DNA from 2 places in the Pseudomonas sp. 1L-C-7-B-C1 genome. Region 2 is predicted to be linked to the other one. Evidence: riboswitches for the same ligand, from Rfam matches in the RefSeq annotation. Region 2 holds a riboswitch; the other holds the start of a gene.

The links. Region 2 has a riboswitch for manganese ahead of mntP (manganese efflux pump MntP). Riboswitches for the same ligand answer to the same signal wherever they lie in the genome.
Region 1: another riboswitch for manganese. It lies ahead of AC0Z8Z_RS02840 (TMEM165/GDT1 family protein); the one in region 2 lies ahead of mntP (manganese efflux pump MntP).

Annotation. Positions count from the first base shown of each region.
Region 1 is NZ_JBXAWH010000001.1:626,388-634,116, reverse strand. It holds gene AC0Z8Z_RS02850 (SOS response-associated peptidase) at 1-580, shown strand, start outside; gene AC0Z8Z_RS02845 (M48 family metallopeptidase) at 736-1,554, shown strand; gene AC0Z8Z_RS02840 (TMEM165/GDT1 family protein) at 1,727-2,311, opposite strand; yybP-ykoY riboswitch at 2,401-2,521, opposite strand; gene AC0Z8Z_RS02835 (methyltransferase) at 2,561-3,559, opposite strand; gene AC0Z8Z_RS02830 (2-hydroxyacid dehydrogenase) at 3,657-4,622, opposite strand; gene AC0Z8Z_RS02825 (LysE family translocator) at 4,711-5,340, shown strand; gene AC0Z8Z_RS02820 (S-type pyocin domain-containing protein) at 5,628-7,643, shown strand; gene AC0Z8Z_RS02815 (bacteriocin immunity protein) at 7,640-7,729, shown strand, end outside.
Region 2 is NZ_JBXAWH010000002.1:11,874-19,602, forward strand. It holds partial or broken gene AC0Z8Z_RS03225 (MCP four helix bundle domain-containing protein) at 1-587, opposite strand, end outside; gene AC0Z8Z_RS03230 (ATP-binding protein) at 888-2,198, shown strand; yybP-ykoY riboswitch at 2,347-2,508, shown strand; gene mntP (manganese efflux pump MntP) at 2,521-3,087, shown strand; gene AC0Z8Z_RS03240 (glucose 1-dehydrogenase) at 3,139-3,888, opposite strand; gene AC0Z8Z_RS03245 (AraC family transcriptional regulator) at 4,092-4,997, shown strand; gene AC0Z8Z_RS03250 (saccharopine dehydrogenase family protein) at 5,005-5,991, opposite strand; gene AC0Z8Z_RS03255 (VOC family protein) at 5,988-6,389, opposite strand; gene AC0Z8Z_RS03260 (SDR family NAD(P)-dependent oxidoreductase) at 6,409-7,152, opposite strand; gene AC0Z8Z_RS03265 (AraC family transcriptional regulator) at 7,291-7,729, shown strand, end outside.

The DNA.
Region 1 (7,729 bases), on a different contig from region 2:
CGACCAGCAAGCGCAGTGGAATATTTCTCCTGCCGCTTCTGTGTTGATGGTTCGGGCTGCACCGGGCGAGGTCGAGCAGGGTGGTGAGCGCGGACGCGAAGTGGCGCGGGCGCGTTGGGGGCTGACGCCGCCCTGGCTGACCGACATGTCCCGAACGCCGGCCCATGCCCGCGCCGAGACCGTGGCCGAGCAGCCGATGTTCAAGCAGGCCTTTCGCGAACGACGCTGCCTGCTGCCGGCCAACGGTTTTTACGAATGGCGTGGCAGCGTCCGCAAGCGGCCGTTCTGGCTGACGCCGGCCGAAGGATCGACGCTGTATTTCGCGGCGATCTGGGAAGCCTATCCCGTCGAAGGCCACACTTACCTGAGCGTTGCCGTGGTCACGCAGTCGGCCATGAACCAGCGTCGACCGTTGATTCTCGACGAAGAAGGGCAGCGCGCCTGGCTTGATCCGGATTGCCCGCTGATCACCTTGCAATCACTGCTCGCCGCCCCGCAAACGCAACTGCGCGAGCGGCCGCTGGCCAATCTGGTGAATGATCCGAAGCTCAACGCACCGGAATGCCTGACACCGTTGTAATCCGCTCTGGCTCGGTTCAAATCGTCATTCCGTTATTTCGCTGCCGTTACACAGGCGCGATTTGCTTGCGCCTTTTTACATGGCAGACGGCTGGCATCTGGTGCTCAGCCCGCGTATTGCCTAGGATGGCGCGATTGTTTCAATGGAGATACGAGATGCGCAGGATTTTTGCTCTTTGTGGCGTGACGGCAGCGTTGCTGGTTGCCGGGTGTCAGGCGGTCAATACCACCACCGGCGATTCGGTGGGTGTCGAGCGAAAGCAATACATGTTCAGCATGCTGTCGACTGATGAAGTCAACCAGATGTACGCCCAGTCTTATCAACAGACGGTCAGTGAAGCGTCATCCAAAGGCGTGCTCGACAACAGCAGCGCCGAGGGCAAGCGCGTTCAGGCCATCGCCAAGCGACTGATCGCCCAAGCGCCGAAATTGCGGCCCGACGCGGCCCAGTGGCAGTGGGACGTCAACCTGATCAAGAGCGACGAACTGAACGCCAACTGCGGTCCTGGCGGCAAGATAATCGTGTACAGCGGCCTGATCGATACGCTGAAACTCAGCGATGACGAACTGGCAGCGGTCATGGGCCACGAAATCGCTCACGCGCTGCGCGAACACGGTCGTGAAGCGATGTCCAAGGCCTACGGTGTGCAGATGGCCAAGCAGGGTGCCGGTGCCTTGTTGGGATTGGGGCAGGACAGTCTGGCGTTGGCCGACACCGTGGTCGATTACAGCCTGACGCTGCCGAACAGCCGCGCCAATGAAAACGAAGCGGATTTGCTGGGCCTCGAACTGGCGGCTCGCGCGGGTTACAACCCGAATGCCGCGATCACGCTGTGGCAGAAGATGGAAGCCCAAGGCGGCGCGTCGCAGCCAGAATTCATGAGTACCCACCCGGCCTCGTCGAACCGGATCGCCTCGTTGCAGGCAGCGATCCCGAAAGTGATGCCGTTGTATCAGCAGGCACCGAAGGGCTGATCAGCGCCTGATCTCGATAGCTGTGAGCTTGCGCGGCGTTTTTCGGAACGGGTTGGTGCATGAAACGCTGTAGGAGTGAGCTTGCTCGCGATCATCGAATAGTCGCTGCGTATCTGCGAAGCGATTGAAGAGCATCGCGAGCAAGCTCACTCCTACAGGTGATCGTTAGCGCCTACACCCAGCCGCTGAGCTGCATCGCCTTGTACACCGCAACGATCGCCAGAACGAAAAACGCCCCCGCTGCCAGACGACGGATCAGCGTCAGCGGCAGTTTCTCCGCAGCGAAATTCCCCGCCAGCACCACCGGCACATTGGCCAGCAACATACCCAGCGTTGTGCCGATAATCACCAGCCACAAGTTGGAATACTGCGCCGCCAGCATGACCGTGGCGATCTGCGTCTTGTCGCCGATTTCCGCGATGAAAAATGCGATCAGCGTGGTCAGGAAGGGGCCGAACTTGCGCCCGGTATTGGCTTCGTCGTCGTCCAGCTTGTCCGGAACCAGCGTCCACAGCGCCGTGGCGGTAAAGCTCGCTGCAAGAATCCAGTGCAGGACGGAATCCGAGAGGTAGCTGCTGAACCATGCGCCGACGGCCCCGGCTGCGGCATGGTTGGCCAGCGTGGCTGCGACAATCCCGGCGATGATGGGCCAGGGCTTGCGGAAGCGAGCGGCGAGAACGAGTGCGAGGAGTTGGGTCTTGTCACCGATTTCGGCCAGTGCGACGACGGCGGTGGGGACCAACAGGGATTCCAGCATCAGGGTTTTCCTAAGGGGCGGGTCAACACGGCTATGACACGTACAACCTCCCCGCCCCGGGTCAGGATGTTCGTGTCATAGGTCTTGTCAAACCACCGATCCGTCTGAGCGGATCTGGGGTCGCACGCACCATGGTCTGAGGACCAAGTATGTTGATGCGTGCCGGACGAGCATGCGCTCGTGGGAGACTACTCCCCTAGGACGGAGCGGATTCTGCCTACACGTCTCGTGTTCGGCAAGTGCTAATTATCACGCACGTTTCGCGCGGTAAATCCGGAAACCCTGGCCCTCGGCCATGATTGCGCACGGCCCGAGATGCGACTCGATGATCGGCTGATAGCGCAGAAAGCTGTTGGCTACCAACCGTAGTTCGCCCCCCTTTCTCAGGTGTTCACGCGCTTTTTTCAACAAGTTTTCGGTTGCGGCGTAGTCGGTGTGCACACCGGTATGGAACGGCGGATTGGTCAGAATCACGTCCAGGTCGTTCGGCGCGGCGTCAATTCCGTTGCCGGTCATGACGTCGGCTTCAAGGCCATTGGCCGCCAGGGTCAGCCGGCTGCTGGCGGTGGCAAACGCATCGACATCCAGCATCGTCACATGTGTTTCGGGGTAACGACGTTTCACCGCTGCACCGAGAACCCCCGCGCCGCAGCCAAAATCCAGCAAATGCCCGGCGGGAAGTCGGTCAATGTTTTCCAGCAACAGCGCCGAACCGCGGTCCAGACGGCCGTGGCTGAACACGCCGGGCAGACTCACCACCTTCAACGTGCCGCCTTCGACTTCGATGTCGAAACGTTTGGCCAGGCTATCGAGTTCAACGGCTGGCGGAGGCGTTTCGACGGTGACTTGCCAGAGCTGGCAATGCCGGGCGCTGTCGAGCTTGCGCGTACGCCCGAACGGGCTTAGCTGGCGGGCGGCGGCTTCAATGCCGCCGCGTTTTTCACCGACCAGAAACAGCTCACGTCCGGCCAGACGCGAAGCGAGCGCGTTGATGAGGTAATCGGCGAGGTCGCGGGCCTTGGGCAAAAACAGGACCGCGGCGTCAAAGGGTTCGGCCGGTGCTTCGGTGCCGAAGTGCACGCGCTCGGGAAAACGCGTTCCAAGGGTATCGAAGTCGCCAGCGTGCCAGCTCCAGCCACGTGCATTGGGCAGCGTGCTCAGCAGGTCGTCGGCGGGGAGGCCGGTCAGCAACAAGGAGCCCTGAAACAAATCGGCCTGCCGGAGTAACACTTCACTGCGCGGGTCCATCATCGGCTCCTCGAAAAAAAGGGCGAAGTTTAACAGGCCTGCCACGCCGCGCACGTGCCCTGTGCGGCGGATCGGCTGGCCTGCGAAGTGCTGCGTGTCAGCTCACGACCCGGACCGGCTTGCCTTCATAAAACGCCAAAGCGTTTTCGTTGATCTGGCCGACGATGCGCTGCCGCGCTTCCTGGCTGCCCCACGCGCTGTGGGGCGTGATGATCAAGCGCGGAATATCGCCCGACAGCAGCGGATTGCCGTTGACCGGCGGCTCGACGGTGAGTACGTCCGTGGCAGCGCCGCCGAGATGGCCGTTGCGCAGCGCATCAGCCAGTGCCTGCTCGTTGATCAAGCCGCCGCGCGCGGTATTGACGATGAAGGCTTTCGGTTTCAACAGGCTCAACTCGTGGGCGCCAATCATGTCCCGAGTGTGCTCGTTGAGCGGGCAGTGCAGCGTGAGGGCATCGACCTGGGGCAGCAGCTCGTTCAGCGGCACGCGGTCGGGTCGTGCCGGGCGGCCGGGGATCTGACCCGATAGAACGCGCATCCCGAAAGCTTCGGCCAGCTTCGCGACGGCGCCCCCCAGTTCGCCATGGCCCAGTAGCCCCAGTGTCTTGCCTTCCAGCTCGACGATGGGGAAGTCCAGCAAGCAGAACTGCTTCGATTTTTGCCACTGGCCCAGATGAATGGCCTGTTGATAATCCGGCAAGCGGGTGGCCATCGCCAGCAGCAACATCAGCGTGTGCTGGGCGACGGAAGGGGTGCCGTAGCCCTGACAGTTGCTGACAACCACGCCATGCGTGCGCGCTGCATCGAGGTCGACGTTGTTGACGCCGGTGGCGGTCACCAACACCAGTTTAAGATTCGGGCAGGCGGCGAACGTGGCGGCATCGATCATGATCTTGTTGGAAATGGCCACATCGGCGTCCTTCAAGCGCTCGGCCACCTGATCGGTTGTGGTGCTGCCATGAAGCACCAGTTCGCTGAAGGTTTCACGCCACGGCGCGAGGTCGAGATCCCCCAGATCCAGAGAGGAGTGATCCAGGAAAACTGCTCGGCGTTGACTGGGCATCAGCTGTACCTTTTGCTCGGTGGGTGGGAAGCGTAATGTGACGAGCCTACCAGAGCCTGCCGCTCGCCATAACGCCTGGAGAACTCCGATGTACTGGACGGAATTTTTAACCGTTGCCCTGATTCACCTGCTGGCCGTCGCCAGCCCCGGTCCGGATTTCGCGGTCGTCGTGCGCGAAAGCGTGACCCACGGGCGCAAGGCCGGCACCTACACGGCCATGGGCGTGGGCACCGCGATCTTCCTGCACGTCGGCTATTCGCTGCTGGGGATTGGCTTGATCGTTTCGCAGTCCATCGTGCTATTCAACGCCTTGAAATGGGCGGCGGCGGCTTACCTGATTTACATCGGTATCAAAGCGCTGCGGGCCAAACCTGCGAGCGCATCGGATGCGCCCGTGGACATCGCCAAAGGCGAGCGCACCGCGCGCGGCGCCTTCACGGCCGGGTTCGTCACCAACGGGCTGAACCCGAAAGCGACGCTGTTTTTCCTGTCGCTGTTCACCGTCGTGATCAACCCGCACACGCCAATGCTGGTTCAGGCAGGTTATGGCGTTTACCTGGCATTCGCGACTGGCGCATGGTTTTGCCTGGTGGCACGCCTGTTCAGCCAGCCTCGGGTCCGCGCGGGCTTCGCGCGGATGGGGCACTGGTTTGATCGGGCGATGGGTGGCGTGCTGGTTGCGCTGGGTTTGAAGCTGGCGCTGACGGAAATGCATTGAGGTTGATGTGATGGTCTGTTGCGACGTCGCGCCTCAAGGTGAATGCTGAGCAATGCGATTCGATCAAAAAAGACTTAGACAGTTGCTAGGTAACCTGTTTGGAAACATACCCGCCTAAATGGCGGGTTTTTTTCGTCCTTGTTTTTTATTCCGATGTGAAAAGGGTAGGGCTCGTAGTGCGGCGCCCTATATCACAAAAAATAAAAAAATCTCCATAACTATGTATTACCTGACATCAGAGGGATGAGCGTTACGTGGTTGCCGTACAGACAAAAAGGAGAACCTGTATGAGCAACACCGGAGAAAAAAATATTGTAGTCAATCGAGGGATACCTCCTGGGAATCCTTACGGCTCTGGCGGGGGACTTCGACCCTCCCGTGATGGATGGAGCATTGGATGGGGTGGTGGCAGAGGCGGTGAGGGTGGCAGAGCCGGGACGTTGTCTGGCTCCAAACGTCGCCGTCTGCGCATTCGCGATAAGCGCCGCCGTGCACAGGAAGCGCGTCAGCGTGCTGAAGCGGCCCGCGTCAAGGCAGCCGCTGAATTACAGGCTCAAAAAGAAGCTCATCAGCAATCCATTTCTGACGCTGAGACACGGGTTCGAGCCCAGGCTCACGCTGAGGCTGAGCAAGAAGCCAGAAGGGAGGCGCAAGCTCAAGCTGCTATGGCTGCGGCAAACGCTAGAGCCGAGCAAGAGCATCAAGCAGCGGCTCACCGTCAAGCCCTGGAATCTTTACCTCTCGCGCAAGCAACTCGAAAACGTGAGCTTGATCTTCAGCATGATCACAATGTAGCCGCACTGCCTGTCTCGCTCATGTCCGAACTCGGCGAAGACAGCTCGTTATACGACGCTCAGCGTCAACAGCCACTGAACGTAATACTTGAGCATAAAGCCCGGATCAACTACTTGATCGCCCAAAAAAAGGCGGCTTCTGAAAGTAATCGTCAGAGCTCGCATGCTTTTACTGGAGGTGATCCTCTTCAAATAACCAGCGAACACTACGGAGCAATCTTACAAAGTCGAAGCGTTAGTGCAGAACAGGCTTTTCAGACTCACCAAGCGTGGAGTCTTGCCTATGAGCAGGCGCTTGAAGCCGACTTGCACGCAAAAGCAGTTACTCAGTTGCTCGATAAATCTGCGGCGCTTTCAGAGCGCTATGCCGAGCAAGCCTGGAATGCGCGTAACTCCATAGTTAATGACGAAGCTTTGGTTTTCAAGCATGCCACTGAAGCGAGCCGGCTCTGGTCGGTGGTGGCAGGGCCGAATGCTCCAGCGCACAACTTTCCCAATGCGACCGAAACAGCCAGAGCTGTTGCGCAGAAGTTGTTCACCCGACAGGCAGCTAAGTTACTAGGGCGGTTGCTACCGCAACTTGCTTTACTTTATCCAACCGAGTTGGCTGATGGTGAAATCGCGTCCTCAATGATCGCTTCGCCTGCGTCGGAGATTGGCGTATCTGGCAACGTCGACCTCAATTTCATCGCAGGTCACAGTGGGACAATCGACGTCAGCCACCGGTTAAGGATTGAGGAGATTGAAGGTGAACTGAAAACGGTATGGGCTGAAGCTGATGGTTTGATAGTCGGCTCCAAAGTCCGTGTGCGAACGTTCGTTTATAACTCAAGCGCTAACTCGTATGAATTTAAACAGGATGGAGCGGACCAGCCCGCGCTGATATGGACACCTGCGGTTAGCCCGGAGAGCAGTTCCACTGTTTTGCCGGCGGATGATTCCAAGGGCCCTGAATATTCCGGGGCCGCTATTTTGCCCGTTTCGGAGCAGCTTGGACGGTTCCCGACTTACGACATAGAGGACTTTGAGGACTACATACTTGTCTTTCCGGCGGACTCGGGCCTTCCGCCTGTGTATGTCATGTTCAACAGCCCCAGGTATTTGCCTGGTGTTGTGAGCGGTTTCGGTGGCGACATCGATCCCCATTGGGAGACTAACGCCTCGTCCGGATTTGGATCGCCAATACCTGCAGTGGTGGCTGATGCCCTCAGAGGCAAAGAGTATGCTCAGTTTCGAAATTTCAAGCGTGCTATCTGGCGCGAGATGTCAAAGCATCCAGAGATCACCCAAGGCATGAGCGAAAGAAATATAAACCTAATCAAACAGGGTAAAGCTCCAGTTGCCCCCAATGCGGAGCAAAAAAATGGACGAAGGTGGTATGAAATCCATCACATTTCCTTAATTTCAAAAGGTGGAGATGTGTATGGGGTCGACAATTTAGGCATCAACACACCAGCGCATCACGATAGGATTCATCAAGAGATGCGTAAAAATGAGGAGCAGCCATGAAACATCACACGATCGCAGATATGACTGAAAACGAATTTCTGGAGTTGGTTAGAAAAGTATGCAGTGGTGATTACAAAACTGAGTAT
Region 2 (7,729 bases):
AAAAGGCCCACAATCAGCAGGGTTTGCTGATAAGCAGCGTCGGCGTCAGCGCCGGCTTTCAAGGCTTTACCATCGTTGACCTCAATCAAACGGGCTATCGACTGTTCCACTGCCTGGGCGGCGTCTCTCATTTGGTTATTGGAGAGGGCCACGGCGGCATCAAGCTGCCCGGCCGCAATGGATGCCAGATACTGATCCTGCGCGGCGGTATAGCCACGTTGAGCTTCTTCAAAGGTCTGGTACGCCTCTCGGCCCTTGGTGGTCACGATCAGGGCGCCCAGTGATTTCAAGTGGGTAGCGATCAATTGCCGCGACTGCTGAATATCGCCGAGGGCCTTGGCTTTGCGATCCTGGGGTTCGAGGGGGTTGCGCAAACGAGCGTTGTTACCCCTGATGCTCACAAACTCTCGATCCAGTTGACCGAGCAATTTGACGCTGGGCAGGACGTTGGTCTCCACGTACTTCTCTGCTGAATTGAGAAGATCGGCCTGGCGCAGGGCGAGCAACCCGATTGCGATGATCATCGCGCAAAAGAAACCGAAGCACAGGGCAGAACGTGGGGCGAGGTTCAGTTTTCTGAGGATCATGGCGGGGGTAATCTGAAGGGATGTATACCGTTATCGCCTTGATTTTCCGACGCTTGAACATCAAGCGCCCCAAGCGGTGCTTATCGGACCAACAGCAGGTTTCTCACCTCGAATGGGTGGGTTTGTCCGTATGATGTTGCGTTTTGCCCCCTCTGCACACGGCGATAGTGCTTGGGATCAACCCACGCGTGGCTGACGGCTCCCGACAGCGCCCCGACCACCGACAGGCCGGTGCTCTTGCGGGGCGACGGGTCACAGCGCATGATGCGCGATCCCTTTTTTTCTCCACGCAGATTATCAATGTCCCATCATCCCGCCCCCTTTCCTTTCAACGAGGAAGAGCGCGCCCTGTCCCTCGAGCACCTGGATGTGCTGGACTCCGGCAGCGAGAAGGCATTCGACGACATCGTTCTACTGGCCACCACCCTGTGCGACGCGCCCATTGCGCTGGTGTCCCTGGTGGATCGAGATCGCCAGTGGTTCAAGGCCTGCATCGGCCTCGGCGTGCAGGAGACCCATCGGGATCTGGCCTTCTGCGGCCATGCGATTCTCGACCCCGCGCAGGTGCTGGTGGTTGAAGACGCCGCCCTGGACCCTCGCTTCGCTTCCAGCGCGCTGGTGCTCGGCCCGCCCTACATTCGTTTCTACGCAGGCGCCCCTATCGTTACGGAAAGCGGTGTCGCCCTCGGCACTGTCTGCGTGATCGATACCCAGACCCGGCAGCTGAGCGAACGTCAATCCCTTGCGTTGCAGGCCTTGGCCCGGCAAGCCGCTGCCTTGCTGGAAGCCCGGTTGCTGGGCAAGCAGCGCGCACGGCAGCTCGCGCAGTTTGAGGAACAGTTCAAGCAAGCCGAGCAGAACCCCAGCGAAGTGACCCCGCTGCTGCAGAACTCGCGCTGCATTTCATCGCTGGGCATGCTCACCGCAAGCATTGCCCATGACTTCAACAACCTGCTGCAGAGCGTCAGCGCTGCCTTTCAAATGACCCGCCTGCGTTCCCGCCGGCCGATCGACGTCGAGCGTTTCGCCGAGACCGGTCTGCAAGCCGTAGAGCAAGGCCGGCAGCTCATCAGTTATTTGATGTCCAGCGTACGCGGTGACGGGCCTGAACTCATCTGTATCGACGTGACCGCACGCCTTCACGCGGCGCAGTCGCTGATGCGCCACTCGATGAGCGAACGCATCGATCTCAGCTTCGATTTCGCCGAATGGGGTTGGGGTGTGCTGTGCATGGAGGCCCAACTCCACGCCGTGGTCATGAACCTGCTTACCAATGCGCGCGATGCGCTGAAGGGTACCGGTCAGGTCCATGTGTCGACCCGATGGGTGCACGTGGAAGATGATCTGTCGCTCCAGCAGGGCGACTATCTGGTCGTCAGTGTCCGGGACAACGGCCCCGGCATGACTGCCGAGGTCGCGCACCAGGTGTTCGAGCCCTTCTTTACGACCAAGGCGGTTGGCGAAGGAACGGGGCTGGGGTTGGCCCAAGCCAGGGATTTTGCGATCAAATCTGGCGGCGATGCGCGCATCGACACTGCGCCCGGCGCCGGTACGACCGTGAGCCTGTACCTGAGAATCCTGGGCTGTATCGCGACGTCGGAAGCGGTTTAGCCGCAATCACATTGCGTGCTCAAGCGTGCCGCTTCGGCCCGTAACGATTTGTCCTGTAGATGGCGGTGCACAGCTCCGCCCCCTGCCCGGCCCAAGCAAAATCATACGCGACGACATTTCTTTTACATTCAAGCGCTATAGTGGCGGCCCTTGTTGGGGAGTAGCCTGCTCTGGACTCATTGTCCCAGAGCGTTCGTGTCAACATTCTCGGCGGCCTGCCGTGGCACGAACACCTTCGGGTTGGCGAGACCAACGATGCATCCATGCCTAGAGTCGGGCGTGTGGTAGCGTCGTTGACTCACAGCCCGACTGGAACATAGCCGTGAACCCGATTTCCCTCATCCTTCTTGCTCTGGCCATGTCCACGGACGCTTTCGCAGCGGCCATCGGTAAAGGCGCGAGCCTCCATAAGCCTCGTTTTATCGAAGCGCTGCGCACCGGTCTTATCTTTGGCGTCATCGAAGGCATCACGCCCCTGATCGGCTGGCTGATCGGCCAGGCCGCCACGTCCTACGTCCAGAACTGGGATCACTGGATCGCCTTCACCCTGCTGGTGGTCCTCGGCGTGCACATGATCTACAACGGCCTCAAGCACGAAGAGGCCGAAGAAGAAAAGCCCAACCAGCATTCCTTCCTGATCTTGGCCGTGACCGCGTTCGCCACCAGCATCGATGCGCTGGCCGTGGGCGTTGGCCTGGCCTTCGTCAACGTGAATATCCTGGTGGCTGCCGCCGCCATTGGTGTCGCCACGACGGTGATGGTCACGATTGGCGTGATGCTGGGCCGCGTGCTGGGGACGGTGGTGGGCAAGCGCGCTGAAATTATCGGCGGCATTGTGCTGATGCTGGTTGGCGCGACGATTCTTTACGAGCATCTGTCGGCGGCGTAACGACGGACTGAGCGCACGTGAACCGTGCGCTTCAGACCTCAACCCGGAGGGTTAATACCCGACGCCACGAACCCCGCCGGACGCCCTGATGGATTCGCCCGTGACCCAATGAGATTCACCGGAAGCCAGGAACACAGCCAGAGGGGCAATGTCCTCTGGCTCGCCGAAGCGTCCCAGGGGCGTACCCGCCAGTATTCTCTCTCCTAACTCGCCCGCAAAATGCCCGGCCGTTGCGGGCGTATTGGTGTGGCCCGGCAGGATCGAGTTGACCCGGATACCGCGCGGCCCCAGCTCCCTGGCCAGCGCGAAGCTCAAGGTGTCGACGGCACCCTTGGTGGCCGAGTAGACACTGGAGGCCAGGTAGGGGTCTGTACTCAGGATCGAGCTGATATTGATGATACTTGCCCCAGGCCCCATCAGCTTGACCGCCTCTCGCACCGCGAGCAGGTAGCCCAGCACATTCAGGTTGAATTGCGTGTGGAAGGCTTCTTCGGTGAGGTCATCAATCATCTGGAACACCGCCACCCCTGCGTTATTCACCAGGACATCCAGCGTCCCGTAGTGCTCGCGGACCGTGTTAAACAGACGCGCGACGTCAGTCCCCTGGCTCATGTCCGCTTGCACGGCAATGGCTGAGCCGCCGTGGGTAGTGATATGAGTGACCACAGCCTCGGCGTCGGCCTTGCTGGAGGCGTAGTTGACAATGACGGTGGCGCCCTGGGCAGCCAGCGCCTTAGCGATACCGGCGCCGATACCTTTCGAGGCACCCGTGACTACCGCGATTTTTCCGTTGAGTTTCATACCGTGACCTTTTGAAATGAGGTGTGATTGAGCTTCGTTACTGTCCGTCGTGAGCACCGGTCGTGATTGCCGGGCCTTGAACGAGCTGCGTGGCGCCAGTATTCGGCCAACCTGCGGATCGGCGTTTGCCGATTGTTCGTACATCCTTGCCTGATCTTCTCACTTGGCTTGCCAAGCACTGCGGTGTAGCTCACGGTGGGGGTATGGAAACTCCAATCGCAGAACTGCGCCGCATTGTGACGAGCGCCAGGAACACATGGACGGACACCGGCCTGCCCCGCGTGGCCATGGTCTGCGACGAGGCCTGCCCGGACCAGGTCTATCAGCCGATGCTGCACCTGGTGCTCCAGGGCACGAAAACCCTGTCGATAGGCGAAGAGGTTCTTCGGTACACCGCTGGCCGTTATTTTCTGGTTCCGGTTGATGTACCCGCCACGGGGCAGATCCACCCCGAAGCGGCCGATCAACCCTATCTCGCGGTCAGCCTGGCACTGGATCTCGAGGTGATTGCAACGCTGCTGATGGACGTGAACACCACGCCCGCGGCTGCGCAAAATGTGTGCTTCCAGGCGGTGCGAGCCCCCGATGAAATGCTGGACGCCTGGGTGCGAATGCTGAGGCTGGTCGACCGTCCCAATGAGGCTCCGGTTCTGGCGCCCATGATCGAGCGCGAGATTCTGTACCGTGCGCTGCAGGGGCCCCTGGGGGGTGTCCTCCGTGACATGGCGCGGCCGGATGGCCGGATGACCCAGATCCGCCGCGTCACTCAGTGGATTGGCGAGCACTACACCGAGCCATTGCGCGTCGAGCCCCTGGCGCTGATGGCCGAAATGAGCGTTGCCGCCTTCTATCGGCATTTCAAGTCGGTCACGGCCATGACACCCCTCCAGTATCAGAAACGCCTGCGCTTGTTGCGGGCTCGCTGGTTGCTGCTGTTCGATACGCTGGACGCCACCTCCATTGCCTACAGGGTCGGCTATGAGAGCGCCTCGCAATTCAGTCGCGAATACGCGCGGCTGTTCGGCCTGCCCCCGGCACGGGATGCCGCGCGGTTCAGGCCGCCTTCCGCCGCAGCAGGCCAGATCACCACGCCGAACGCAGCCTCCTGACCCGTCGCTAGACGCCGGGAAGATCGGTGATGACCGTGCCCTCGATGCTCTGTGCAAACCCGCCGCCGAACACCTGCGACGGGGCCGCAAAACCTGGCCGTCGCTCACCGCCCAATACCCGACGTGCGGCTTCAACTGCGGCCAGCGGGGTGTAGGTATAGCCGTTCACGGTTTCAATGATCGACCGTGCCACCGAGCCATCTGCTCCGGTGATCTCAACCGCCGCACGGGCTCGATGGGCAGCACGCGCTGCAGCGTCGGGGCCGTCGGGAAGCCGTGAGAGGTCGCCCTCCGGAAACGCTTCGCCCGAGAGGTGCACAAACATCGTGATGTCGGGAATGGCGGTCGCATGCCACGCAGTGACCAGGTCCCCGAAGGACAATGGCACACAGAGCAACGGGCCCTGACCAAAATCAAATGCACGGGACTGAGCCTCAGGCGTTGCGACCAGCTCACCGTCCACCCTCGCCATCACACCGGCGCCGATGATTTCGCTGACGCTCATCGCTGACCCCCGAGACATTGACCCCGGGACTTGCAGCGCGATGCGCAGTGAACGCGGCTGGACAACGCGGCGGGCGACATGCACCGCCAGCGCGTCGGTCGGAACGACATCCCACCCGACGCCCGGCAATAGCATGACGTCCTGTGCAGCGGCTTCACCGCCCAACCGCTCAGCCAGCCGGTACACATTGATCTCTGCGGTGATGTCCAGATAGTCCACGCCGGCGTGGATGCAGGCGCGCATCAAAGGCTCGGCTGTGTGCGCAAAGGGCCCCGCGAAGTTGAGCAGCACCGAGATCCCCGACAGCGAAGCGGCGGCATCCCCGTCGGCATCGAACACTCGATAAGGCACGCCCAGCCGGGCAGCCAGCGTTTCGAGGCGCTGACGATTGCGCCCGGCGATCTCAAACTGCAGCCCCTGAGATCGCGCGCGCTCCGCCGCCATGCGCCCGGTGTAGCCCGTGGCGCCGTAGATCAGAAGTGTGCTCATCGCGCGTGCTGCCATTTTTTGTAGACGAATTCGAGACTGTAGCCATCCGGATCAAGCACATTGGCGGCGTAGTAATCGGGGTCGTAGTGCAAGCGTGCGCCCGGCGCGCCCTTGTCGACCGCTCCTTGATCCATGGCGGCGGCGTAGGCGGCGTCCACTTCAGCCTGGCTGCTGGCGACAAACCCGACGTGGACAGCACGTCCTTCGACCACCCCCTCACGCAGCCAGAAAAACACCCGGCCATTCGCGCCGAACCCCTTGAGGTCAGGATGACCCGGCGGGCCGTCCTTGCCGTCGTAATCCAGCCGCGCCGTAATGCCCAGCTTGCTCAACGCTGCGTCGTAAAAGCGGATGGAACGTGGGATGTCGCTCACTGACAGAAAAATATGATCCAGCATTCTGAAAACCCTCCCGTGGTCAGATGTTATAACCGCCTGCAACTTCAAGGGTCTGGGCATTGATCCAGCCGCCCTCCTCCGACAGCAACATGGCAATGACGCGCGCAACATCCTCCGGCTCGCCCACTCTGCCAAGCGCTGTCTGGGCGGCCAGCATTGCTTCGAACTCATCGTTGAGGCCGCCGCCCAGTTCAGTGCGAATCGCGCCCGGTGATACGGCATTGGCGCGTATCCTCCTGTCGCCAAATTCCTTGGCCATGTAGCGGGTCAACACTTCAAGCCCGCCCTTGAACGCGGCGTAGGGTGCAACGCCTGCAGTGGCCACTCGTGTCGTGGCGCTGGTGAGATTGACTATGCTGGCGTTTTCGGCCAGTAACGGCAGTAGCGCCTGAGTGAGGAAAAACGGGCCTTTGAGGTGCACATTGAACAGCCCGTCGAACTGCGCTTCGCTGACCGTCGCCAAGGGGTTGAACAGGCCATAGCCAGCGTTGTTGACCAGGCCACTCAACGTGGCGGTCGCCCAGGTTTCCCGAAGGGCCCCGACCACGGATTCGCGAAACGCCGCGAAGCTGCCGACGTCAGACACGTCGAGCTTCAGCGCAACGGCTTTGCCTCCGGCCTGTGCAATACGCTCGACGACCGACGCCGCTGCCTGAGGGTTGGCGTTGTACGTCAGGATGACACCCATACCCCGTTTCGCCGCGTGTTCGGCTGCACTTGCACCAATCCCGCGGCTGCCGCCTGTGATAACGATAACGCCCATGTCGTGTTCCTCTGTGATTCAAACGTGACTCCACAGTACCCATCACAGCGTCCGAGGACGTGTCCGTTCCTGCTCGGAACCTGCCCGTTTCTGCTTTTCCCTTGCGCGGCATGACGCTCAGCCCTCAGCATGCTGCCCATGGAAAAACAATTGAATGAACTCAGATCCCTTGCGGCCGGTGCTGAAAACCGTCGCACCGAAACGGGCATCCCGCGGGTGGCCATGGTGCAGGGCAAAATCCCCGAGCATCTGCTGGCGGCGGTGTATGACCCGATGATCAACGTGATTCTGCAGGGCAGCAAAAGCATGACCGTGGCCGACCGGACGCTCAGGTACGACCCCGCCACCTACTTCGTCATGTCCATCGATCTGCCAGCGGTGGGTTCAGTGCATCCGGCCGTTACGGGCGAGCCGTATCTGGCGGTCAGCCTGACGCTGGACCCGGCGGTGTTGTCCACGCTGTTTGCCGATCTGCCCAAACCTGCCAGCCGCCCCGAACCCCACGCCGGGTTTTCAGTGGCGTCAATGACGGGTGACTTGATGGACGCCTGGGTGCGAATGCTGCGCTTGATGGGCG